DNA from 3 places in the Pantoea alhagi genome. Region 3 is predicted to be linked to each of the others. Evidence: predicted binding sites of a transcription regulator. Region 3 holds the regulator's gene; each other region holds the start of a gene.
The links. Region 3 encodes Fur, which represses iron uptake genes when iron is present. Its sites were predicted from a motif close to ATAATAATGAGAACNACTATCAA; they were not measured.
Positions count from the first base shown of each region.

Region 1: efeU (iron uptake transporter permease EfeU) is a predicted target of Fur. The motif match lies at 1,568-1,590, and genes of this name have one in related genera.
Region 2: fhuF (siderophore-iron reductase FhuF) is a predicted target of Fur. The motif match lies at 1,209-1,231, and genes of this name have one in related genera.

Region 1 covers NZ_CP019706.1:3,328,853-3,332,132, reverse strand. The annotation lists gene efeO (iron uptake system protein EfeO) at 1-623, opposite strand, end outside; gene efeU (iron uptake transporter permease EfeU) at 677-1,510, opposite strand; gene B1H58_RS15720 (Lrp/AsnC family transcriptional regulator) at 1,697-2,176, opposite strand; gene B1H58_RS15715 (Dabb family protein) at 2,339-2,542, shown strand; gene B1H58_RS15710 (DUF2000 domain-containing protein) at 2,560-2,982, shown strand; gene B1H58_RS15705 (LysE family translocator) at 3,224-3,280, shown strand, end outside.
Region 2 covers NZ_CP019706.1:899,201-902,480, forward strand. The annotation lists gene B1H58_RS04175 (diguanylate cyclase) at 1-912, shown strand, start outside; gene fhuF (siderophore-iron reductase FhuF) at 1,278-2,072, shown strand; gene B1H58_RS04185 (YbaK/EbsC family protein) at 2,199-2,675, shown strand; gene B1H58_RS04190 (DUF2946 family protein) at 2,738-3,271, shown strand.
Region 3 covers NZ_CP019706.1:261,893-265,172, forward strand. The annotation lists gene ybfF (esterase) at 1-239, shown strand, start outside; gene ybfE (LexA regulated protein) at 394-669, shown strand; gene fldA (flavodoxin FldA) at 809-1,339, shown strand; gene fur (ferric iron uptake transcriptional regulator) at 1,701-2,144, shown strand; partial or broken gene B1H58_RS01205 (ChiP family protein) at 2,226-2,549, opposite strand; gene B1H58_RS01210 (GNAT family N-acetyltransferase) at 2,815-3,280, opposite strand, start outside.

The DNA.
Region 1 (3,280 bases), 1.2 Mb from region 3:
TCCGCTGCTTTTTGTTCATAGTCATCTTCACGCGCGTCAATGCTGCCGTCCAGGTCAGAGAAGAGCTCAGCGATCGGTTCGATACGCTCATAGTGCTGCCGGGTTGGCGCATAGAGCGACTGCGCTTTTTTCACATCACCCGCTTTAACCGCGTCGGTGAAAGCTTTAGTGCTGCTGACCAGCTGCGTCACTTCGCCAACAACCCAGCTTTTATAGTCGGTAATCGCTCCGCTTAGCTGCATCAGCTCAGCCTGTTTGCCGCTGCTCTGCTCAGTGCCGGTCGCCTTAACGATCAGTTTGCCTTTCGGGTTGCTGAGCAGGCCGCAGGTCATCTCATATTCGCCAGGCTCAAGATTGGCGGTGAGCTTTTGCGTAAAGCCCGGCGCGATATTTTCACGCTCTTCTACCACCATAACGCCCTTGAGGATCTCCCACTCCAGCCCTTTCTGGCTGTTGTTACGGATAATAAACTGGGTTTTGCCGGCATTAACGGTGAGTGCCATCGGTTCACATTGTTTATCGTTAACGCTGACATTTACCTGCGGCACATCAGCCGCACCGGACACAGCGGAATACGCCAGAAGAGAAGCCAGTAAGGCTTTACGGCGAGAAATCATAGTCATCAATATAGTCCCTGTTAAAGTCACAAACAGGCGCGAAAAACGCGCCATTAGTTTTAGCTTGTTGAACGTGCCGCTGCGGCACCCGGCCGGGCAGGCATAAAAAAGAACAGTAGCGCCGGGATCAGATAGATAAACCAGACTGCGACTTCGCTAACGGTAGGCGTCTCCTGGTATCCCAGCAGGCTTTCCAGCAGCGTCCCGAACAGGGTGTGTGTGGAGAGCGCGTTACTGAGGTCAAAGGCGATGATTTGGTAGTGATTCCACAGCCCCGCTTCATGGAAGGCGCGGATCGCCCCGGCAGCCAGGCCGGCGGCAACAAAAATGATAAACAGGCTGCTCCATTTGAAAAATTTCGCCAGGTTGAGTTTGACGCCGCCCCAGTAGATTAGCGCGCCGATAGCCGCAGCCGTGATCAGCCCGAGCACAGCGCCAACGGGCGGCGCCATACCGACATCCTGGGTAAAAGCGGCCAGCAGAAAGAAGACCGATTCCAGCCCTTCGCGTGCCACGGCAAGAAACACCATCAGCACCAGCGCCCAGCCATTGTGGCTGCCTTTTTGCAGCGCCTGGTCGACGGCATCTTCCAGCCGCGCTTTGACGTTGCGCGAAACGTTGCGCATCCAGAAAACCATCCAGGTAAGAATCGCTACCGCTATCACCGCCACAATACCTTCAAACAGCTCCTGTTCCTTTTGCGGGAACTCACCGGTTGTGGCGTTGATGAACACGCCAAGCGCCAGACAGAGCGCGGCCGCAATAAAGACGCCAGCCCACATGGCGCCGAACCAGCGGGTGCGTTGGGTACGCTTCAGGTAGCTGGCAATCAGGCTGACAATAAGTGCTGCTTCCAGCCCTTCGCGCAGCATAATCAGAAAGGGTACAAACATGCCTGATCCTCAGTAGTTTTAGTTCGCGTAAAGTGACGTAAAGATGCGTAAACACAAACGATACTGATTATCATTATCGGCACAAAAAAAACAAGACGCCGCAGTGATTATTTATCAGGGCGCAGGAAATTTAAGCCAGCGACGTTTTTCAGCGTCAGAGCTCCTTCAGCGGCAAGTAGGCTTGCTTCAGCTCCCCTCCCCGATCTTTTTAATCGGCAAGGTCACCAGCGGTTTAATCTCTTTCAGAACAAACATACTTTGCATCTCTTTGATTCCGGGAAGACGGCGCACTACCGACATGGCGAAATCGGCATAGGAATCCAGATCCGAAGCCACTACCTGCAATAAAAAATCGGCATCGCCGCCGATGCTGTAGCAGGCCACCACATCTTCCAGCGCGGTTACTTCCTCTTCAAATTTCCTTGCTTCCGCTTCGCTGTGGCTGTCGATCGCTACTCGCACAAACACCATAACGCCCAGGCCAATTTTTTTGCGATTCAGGACGGCACGATAGCCCTGAATCACTTCATCCTCTTCCAGCTTGCGTACTTTGCGCCAGCATGGCGAAGCGGACATGCCGATTTTTTCGGCCAGTACCTGATTAGTAACACGCGCATCATCCTGCAACAGCTTCAGGATTTTCATTTCTGTCGGGCTAAGCGCCATAAAAGAAAGTTCCTTTCGTTTTCACCGTGATAAAAGATGATTTTTTCCTGACACCAGCAAAGAAGCAAGTGATATAGGTAACAATTTCCCTTCCGGCTACGGCATAATACATTCGCAACTTTAATGATTAATTGAAGTGAATGCCGAAAGGAACCGACTCGTATGTTAATGCATATCGTCTTGTTTACGTTTAAAACCCCATGGAGCTGGGCTTCCATTGAAGCTATCGATGCGGAAAGATCGACGCGTGCGCACCCTAATTACATTGATGAAATTAAAGGATGGACCTATGGTCGCAACATCACTCGCCGTCATATCGCGGCTGATTTTGTCGTTATCGGCATGTTTGAAGGCCGCGCTTGCTGAAAAACCAGGAACCGAATATGAAATTTGATGCCAGCCAACATCGTTGCACGATTGTCATTGATAAAGATTTGCCCGCCGGTCTTGCCATTAACGCCGCGAGCGTGATCGGCATTAGCTTTGGCCGCACCGTTGAAAACCTGGTAGGCCCGGACAGGCAAAGTCTGGACAACATCAATTACCCGGGCGTGATTTACGCGCCGCTCCCGGTACTGCTGGCGCCAGGCGAAGTCATCCATGAACTGCAAAAGACGGCTGAAAATGATGAAGAGATCTATGTTATGCCATTCAGCGCCCTGGCCCAGTCCTGTAAAACCTATGATGAATATGGCGAACGCATCTCTTCAGTCAACAGCAGTAATATCGAGCTGGTCGCCATTGGGCTTATCGGCCCGAAAAAGAAAATCACCAAAATCACAGGCAGCCTGCCGCTCTATAAATAACAAGCCATAACATGCCGAACGCCATCAAACAGGCAGCTTAATCGCAAAGGCTGGCTATTTTGTGCAGCGGCGTACAGGCAAAGAAGCATGCCCACATGATGATGGTGGCACGGACGTTCCGCTCTCTCACCGTTTGGGGACCGCAGGAAGAAGGCGCTACCGCGTTTGCTAACCGGTGTCGTGAACATCTGGACCTTAAGCCCTGCTGGCGCAATCTTTCTTTTTCTGAACAGGAATAACTATGCTGGGAACTGCACAAATCCTCTCTTATATCGCCGCGCTTGGATTAGCTGCTGCT
Region 2 (3,280 bases), 640 kb from region 3:
CTGAAACCTGAAAAAAAATGGCCGCTGTTATCTTTTACCGCTTTTATTATGGGCGGGCTCTGGGCATGGCTGATTGCACATAAAAGCGAGCTGATTTTTTATTTTGACGGTAGTTTTCTGCTGGTTAGTCTGATGGCAGTTTTTTTTATCGGTACTATCTCCCTGAATGAACACCTGCTGGCGTTTTGTCTGCATATCGCCCCGCCTTCCCTCACCGTCATGCTGCTCGATCGCGGCCAGCATCCGCTGACGCTGCTGTTTACCATCACGCTACCACTGCTCGGCTTCACGCTTCAGAGTCTGATGCAGCGTCGCAGCGACCATTTCACGCGACGCTTGCTGTTTCAACTGTATGAGGAGAAACAGACCTGGAGCGACCTGAGCATGCTTGATCCGCTTACCGGCCTTTATAACCGTCGTGGCCTGAAGAACCGGCTGGAGAACCTTTTGGAGAACCAGGCCGGCAGCCACTTCGTTATGCTGCTTGATATCGATAATTTTAAGTCCTACAACGATAACTATGGTCATGCAATGGGCGACCAGGCGCTGACGCGCGTTTCGGCAGCGATTCGTGATGCGGTACGCTCGCGGGATATTGTGACCCGTTATGGCGGTGAAGAGTTTCTGGTTCTGATGACCAACGTTAATGCTTCTATTGCCATGAAGCTGGCAGAACGTATTCGCCAATATGTGCTGGATCTGGAAATTCCCCATCAATTTAACCATCGCGTATCCACCCACGTCACCATCAGCGCCGGTATTGCTCCGATAATCGAAGAAGATTTTGAACAGGCAATGGCAAATGCCGATCGGGCTTTATATGTGGCAAAAAATCGCGGAAGAAATACTATTCTCTCCTGGGAAGAGCTTTGCGAAACAAACCTGATACCCGCCCCGGTAGATCTCATTTAATGATAAATTCATCATTTATTTGAGGGATTATTTAGCTATGGTAAATAATCTTCCTTAATACAAATTAAAAAGGACTTATCCGCTTAACAGCGCTAAATAAAAAATCAGTCAGCAACCAGCAGAATGCATGCACTTGTTTTTACCCTGGCATTTTACATGCCGGTTGCGCATAGCGCAGAATGATTTTCTGCTTTGCTAAAAACCTGATTTTTTATCTGGTTATATGCTGTAGATTGCCGGGGACATCCTGTCGACATTAGAGCGAAACCCCTACTTGCCACCTTATTCCTTCCTGGATACAATCAAGAACGATTATCATTTGTTTTCTTATCTCCATTTCGGTAGTGGATTACACAGGAAGCCCTATGGCCATCGTTACGCGTCAGGCTTATGAGTACGGTTCGTCTCCAGTGATCTTTATGCAGAGCGACAGTTCGCTTAGCGCTGCGCTGCATAGCCTGTTCAGCGAACACCGTTCCTGGTTCCTTGAGTTTATCACCCTGAATGACGCCGCTCCTGGCGATACCCTTATCCAGGCGGAGTGGTCACAAAGCGCCCACTTTAATCAGTTGCTGGCGCGCTATGGCGATGAGATCTATCGCGAGCATGCGGATATGCCGCGCGAGGCCAAGCCGCTGCAATCTCTCTGGGCGCAGTGGTATTTTGGCCTTATAGTGCCGCCGCTGATGCTGGCACTGGTAATGGAGAAACGCGCGCTCGACTGCTCGCTGGAACATTTTCATCTGCAGTTCCATGAAAGCGGCCGCCCGGCAAAGTTCTGGATCGATGTACATGAAGATGAAGATGCACGCTACCTGAACGCACATCAACGTATCGATCGACTTATCCAGAAGCATTTGATCCCTGCGGTACAGGGCATCGAACAGCATGGCGAAATCAACGCCAAACTTATCTGGAATAATACCGGCTATCTGATGCACTGGTTTTTGGGTGAGATGAAAAGCTGGGTAGATGACGCCACGCTGCTCACCCTGGAGCATGCGCTGTTTTTCTCACGCCATTTGCTGGATGGCAGCGATAATCCGCTTTACCGCACCGTAATTCCGCGTGACGGCGCAATGCAGCGTCGCAGCTGCTGTCAACGCTATCGCCTGCCAGCCGTGGAGCGCTGCGGCGATTGCACCCTGAAATCCGTCTGACTTTTCCCGCAGAGCAGGCGCGCGCTTTTCTGGTGCGGCGGCGCTTTACCGCCGCCTGACGTTTACAGATCCTCCCGGTTATGGCAGCTTTATCACCCCCGTTTTTATTGTGAAGAGCAAGACAACATGAGCCTGGAGTCTGTACGGCACTACTTTGCCGAGCGAGCCCCTGAAATCGCCATCATTGAATTAAATCAGAGCACGGCAACTGTGGCTCTTGCTGCTAAAGCGCATGGCGTTGCGCCAGGACAGATTGCCAAGACCCTGTCGTTAAAAGTGAAGAATCAGGTCATCCTGATCGTGACCGGCGGCGACCTTCGTCTGGATAACCGCAAGCTAAAAGAAACCCTGGGCACGAAAGCGCGCATGTTAACCACCGATGAGGTGCTGAACTGGACGGGTCATCCGCCCGGCGGCGTCTGTCCTTTTGGCCTTGAGCATCCTCTGCCGGTTTACTGCGATATTTCTCTGCGACGCTTTGCCGAAGTGCTGCCAGCGGCAGGGTCTATTCATAGCGCAGTGCGGATTTCGCCAGAAAAAATGGCGGAGCTTACCGATGCTGTATGGGTGGATGTTTGCCAAAATGCTCCGCCTTCAGCTTAATTCGTTACTCCTGGACGGATAATTCGCATACAATTACGCGGTTATTTTTTTCAGGATTTTTTGTGTCGCTGATCTCTTTCGCCATCGCCCGCAGCCGTTTTCCGGCATGGCTGGCGCTGCTGGCTATGCTGCTGCTGTTTGTTGCCCCAGTGATTTCAAAATCGCTGATGGCTCAACACGGCTATAGCTCGCTGATGATGGCGCATATGTCAGCAATGGTGATGAATGAGCCGACAGAGGCAGAAGACGCGAGCCATGAACAGGGCTGCGCTGCAGACAGTGCCGGGCAACCAAGCCCGCCAGTAGCGGAACATGCTCACCATCATGCGGCTACAGAGATCGCCGCGCCCCCCTCCTTCTCCGATGCTTCCCATCACCGGCATTATCATATGTCGATGATGGACGACAGCGCCTGTGGTTACTGCGTACTGTTAATCCATCTGCCGCTGGACTCCGTTCGCCTGCCGCAGCTCTGGACGCTACTGCAAGAGGCCATTCCAGCCGCTCCTCTCCAGCTACAACCTTTTGTTGCCAGCTGGATCCCCATCTGGTTCCGACCGCGCGGGCCGCCGGTTAGCGGGTATTCACTCGTTTAACCCAACGCT
Region 3 (3,280 bases):
CGGCACTCTGGGACAACTACAGCAGCATCTCCGGCTGGGAAAATGTGCCCGCCTGGCACGGCCCGGCGCTGTTTATTCGCGGTGAGCTTTCTCCCTATCTTGATGATATTCATCGCAATGCTTTGCTGGCGCAGTTTCCAGCGGCGCGAGCGCACGTGATTGCTGGCGCAGGCCACTGGGTTCATGCTGAAAAACCGGATGCGGTGCTGCGGGCTGTGCGGCGTTTTTTAGCGCTGTAAAAGCAATATGTTAACAGGCTAACAAAGATTGTCCTCGCTCTTTGGTCAGGGTATGATGGCGCGCTAAAATTTTGCCGCCGTTAAACGGGGGCAAACCGGCCCAAACGTCACCATGCGCGGCGCAAACGCGCAGCCCATTCAGTATCACGATTCTATGGCAAAAGAACAAACGGACCGGACCACGCTCGATCTCTTCGCAGATGAACGTCGCCCGGGTCGCCCGAAAACCAGTCCGCTGTCGCGTGATGAACAACTTCGTATCAACAAGCGCAACCAGCTGAAGCGTGACAAAGTCCGCGGGTTACGGCGCGTTGAACTGAAGATGAACAGTGAGGCCGTCGATGCGCTTAATGCGATGGCTGCCGAACGCGGCGTCAGCCGCAGCGAGCTGATCGAAGAGATGATTCTCGCCCAGTTGCAGGCGCTTTGAACGGCTGGAAGAAGCGCACTAAGAAACAAATGCAGCGGCTTTACGAGTTCCGCCTCCTGACGGTCTCTGCTATTATTGCCGTAATCTGCATACAACGGGCAGTTACCATATTTTTAAGTTTCAAGAGGTTACTAAACTCATGGCAATCGTAGGTATTTTCTTTGGCAGCGATACCGGCAATACAGAAAACATTGCAAAGATGATCCAGAAACAGCTCGGTAGCGATGTTGCCGAAGTGCATGATATTGCCAAGAGCAGTAAAGAAGACCTGGAAGCTTTTGATATCCTGCTGTTAGGCATCCCGACCTGGTACTACGGCGAAGCACAATGTGACTGGGACGATTTTTTCCCAACGCTGGAAGAGATCGATTTCAACGGCAAACTGGTGGCGTTGTTTGGCTGCGGTGACCAGGAAGATTACGCTGAATATTTCTGCGACGCGATGGGTACTATTCGCGATATCATTGAGCCAAACGGCGCGGTGATTGTTGGTCACTGGCCAACCGAAGGTTATCATTTTGAAGCGTCGAAAGGCCTGGCAGATGATAAGCATTTCCTTGGTTTAGCCATTGATGAAGACCGTCAGCCCGAATTGACTAACGAACGCGTTGATAAATGGGTTAAACAGATTTATGCAGAACTGCACCTGCAGGAAATTCTGGAAGCCTGATTTAACGCGCATTGTGCTGTAAATCACATTGCGTAACAGGTATTTCCTATAGAAATGATAGATACGGGTTTGAAAATTTTACTATTGAGTCGGTAGAATACCCGTATCGGTCGCGCGCTTTCCTGCCGTGGTGCTGTAAAGCGGCAGGATCTAGCGAAATGTAAACACAGCATCATATGGGCATGAACAACGCCGGACGTAGCGATCTTCTCTTTACTTCCACTTGCGATTTCACGCGCACCCTTACGGTTTTCATTTCGAAGCATCAGTTCTATAATGAGACGCTATTAGCTTAGCGTCGACCGATGTTCATGGCTGTTCAGCCACATTGTGACTAGCAAAGTAACAGGACAATATCCGCATGACTGACAATAACACCGCATTAAAGAAGGCCGGACTGAAGGTCACACTTCCGCGACTAAAAATCCTGGAAGTGCTTCAGGGACCTGAGAGCCATCACGTCAGTGCGGAAGAGTTATACAAGCGACTCATTGATATGGGCGAAGAGATCGGGCTGGCGACGGTTTATCGCGTCCTGAACCAGTTTGACGATGCCGGTATCGTTACCCGCCATAACTTTGAAGGCGGCAAATCCGTTTTCGAACTGACCCAGCAGCAGCACCACGATCATCTGATCTGCCTGGACTGCGGCAAGGTTATCGAATTTAGTGATGAGTCTATTGAATCCCGCCAGCGTGAAATCGCCACGCGCCACGGCATCAAACTGACCAACCATAGCCTTTATCTGTATGGTCACTGCGCGTTGGGCGATTGCCGCGAAGACGAAACATTACACGATAAATAATCAATTATGCTATGCAGTAAAATCAAAACCGGTGCTCAGGCACCGGTTTTTTTTACCCTTCACGCTGCCCGCATGCGTTAAAAAAACAGTGAACGGGGCGATAACGATAAACTTCACCTCTTTCTTATCCTGGAAAATATTGCCGTATCCACCGCCGTAGCTGGAGAGATTGCTGTGATTGTTGTAACGGGTGAAGTGCAGCTTAAACAGCGTATCCTTCGCTCTGCCCTGCTGAATGGTATAAAACAGGTCCAGATCCCAGCCGCCTAAGTCATACATCACACCGGCAAAAATTGCTTTTTCACCGTTGGCGTTCCAGTCAGAGCGCGCATCCCACCAGATATCAAGACGCCCGTTGGAGCTGCCACAGGAAGGCGTCATGCGCTGAAGAAAGTAGCCATGATTTGTACTGACCCAAAAAGTTGGACAGATTAACCGAGGCATCTGAGGAAGAGTTCATTTAATACATGGGCTCTTTTTTGTTTCCTGCTAACGCTAAATAAACTGTTACGTAACCGAATTATCCATCCCGCAGCTTTCTTACTTTCGCATTGCCGTCTCATCAATAAACTGTTTGTCATCTTCTTTCGTGAAAGTTTCTACTGAATTAACAATAGGTGTATCATCCGATTCCCGCTCGTAGCGGTATGGACGTATTGGCCTTCACCTCCTATTGAGAGAGTTTCAGGAATAATGTCCGCTGCTGAGTTTGTGATGGTTTGAAACCATGATAAATATAGAAGTTTTTGGCTTCTTCCGTAAGTGCGTGAACCATGATTGCACGTACACCAATATTCTCGGCTACCCGATAGCAACGAAGCACTGCGTCATGCAGTAAATCGGCACCAAGCCCTTTTCCACGGAATGAGACATCGACAGTCAGACGGGCAAGTATAATGACAGGAATGGGATCAGGCATGTTACGCCGAAGGCTGCCTGTCGCTTCTGTATGGTTGACGCTCCCGGTGGCCAGAGAGTAAAAGCCGGCTATTTGTTTAGTGTCCTTCTTACAAACCACAAACGTTCGGGCCGCTCTGAGAGCCTGGTTTTTGAGGCCCCTCTGCTTTAACCAGTCATCGAGCACGGCTTCACTGCTGACAAACTCCGCCACCTGATGAAAAGCGGATAAAGGTTCT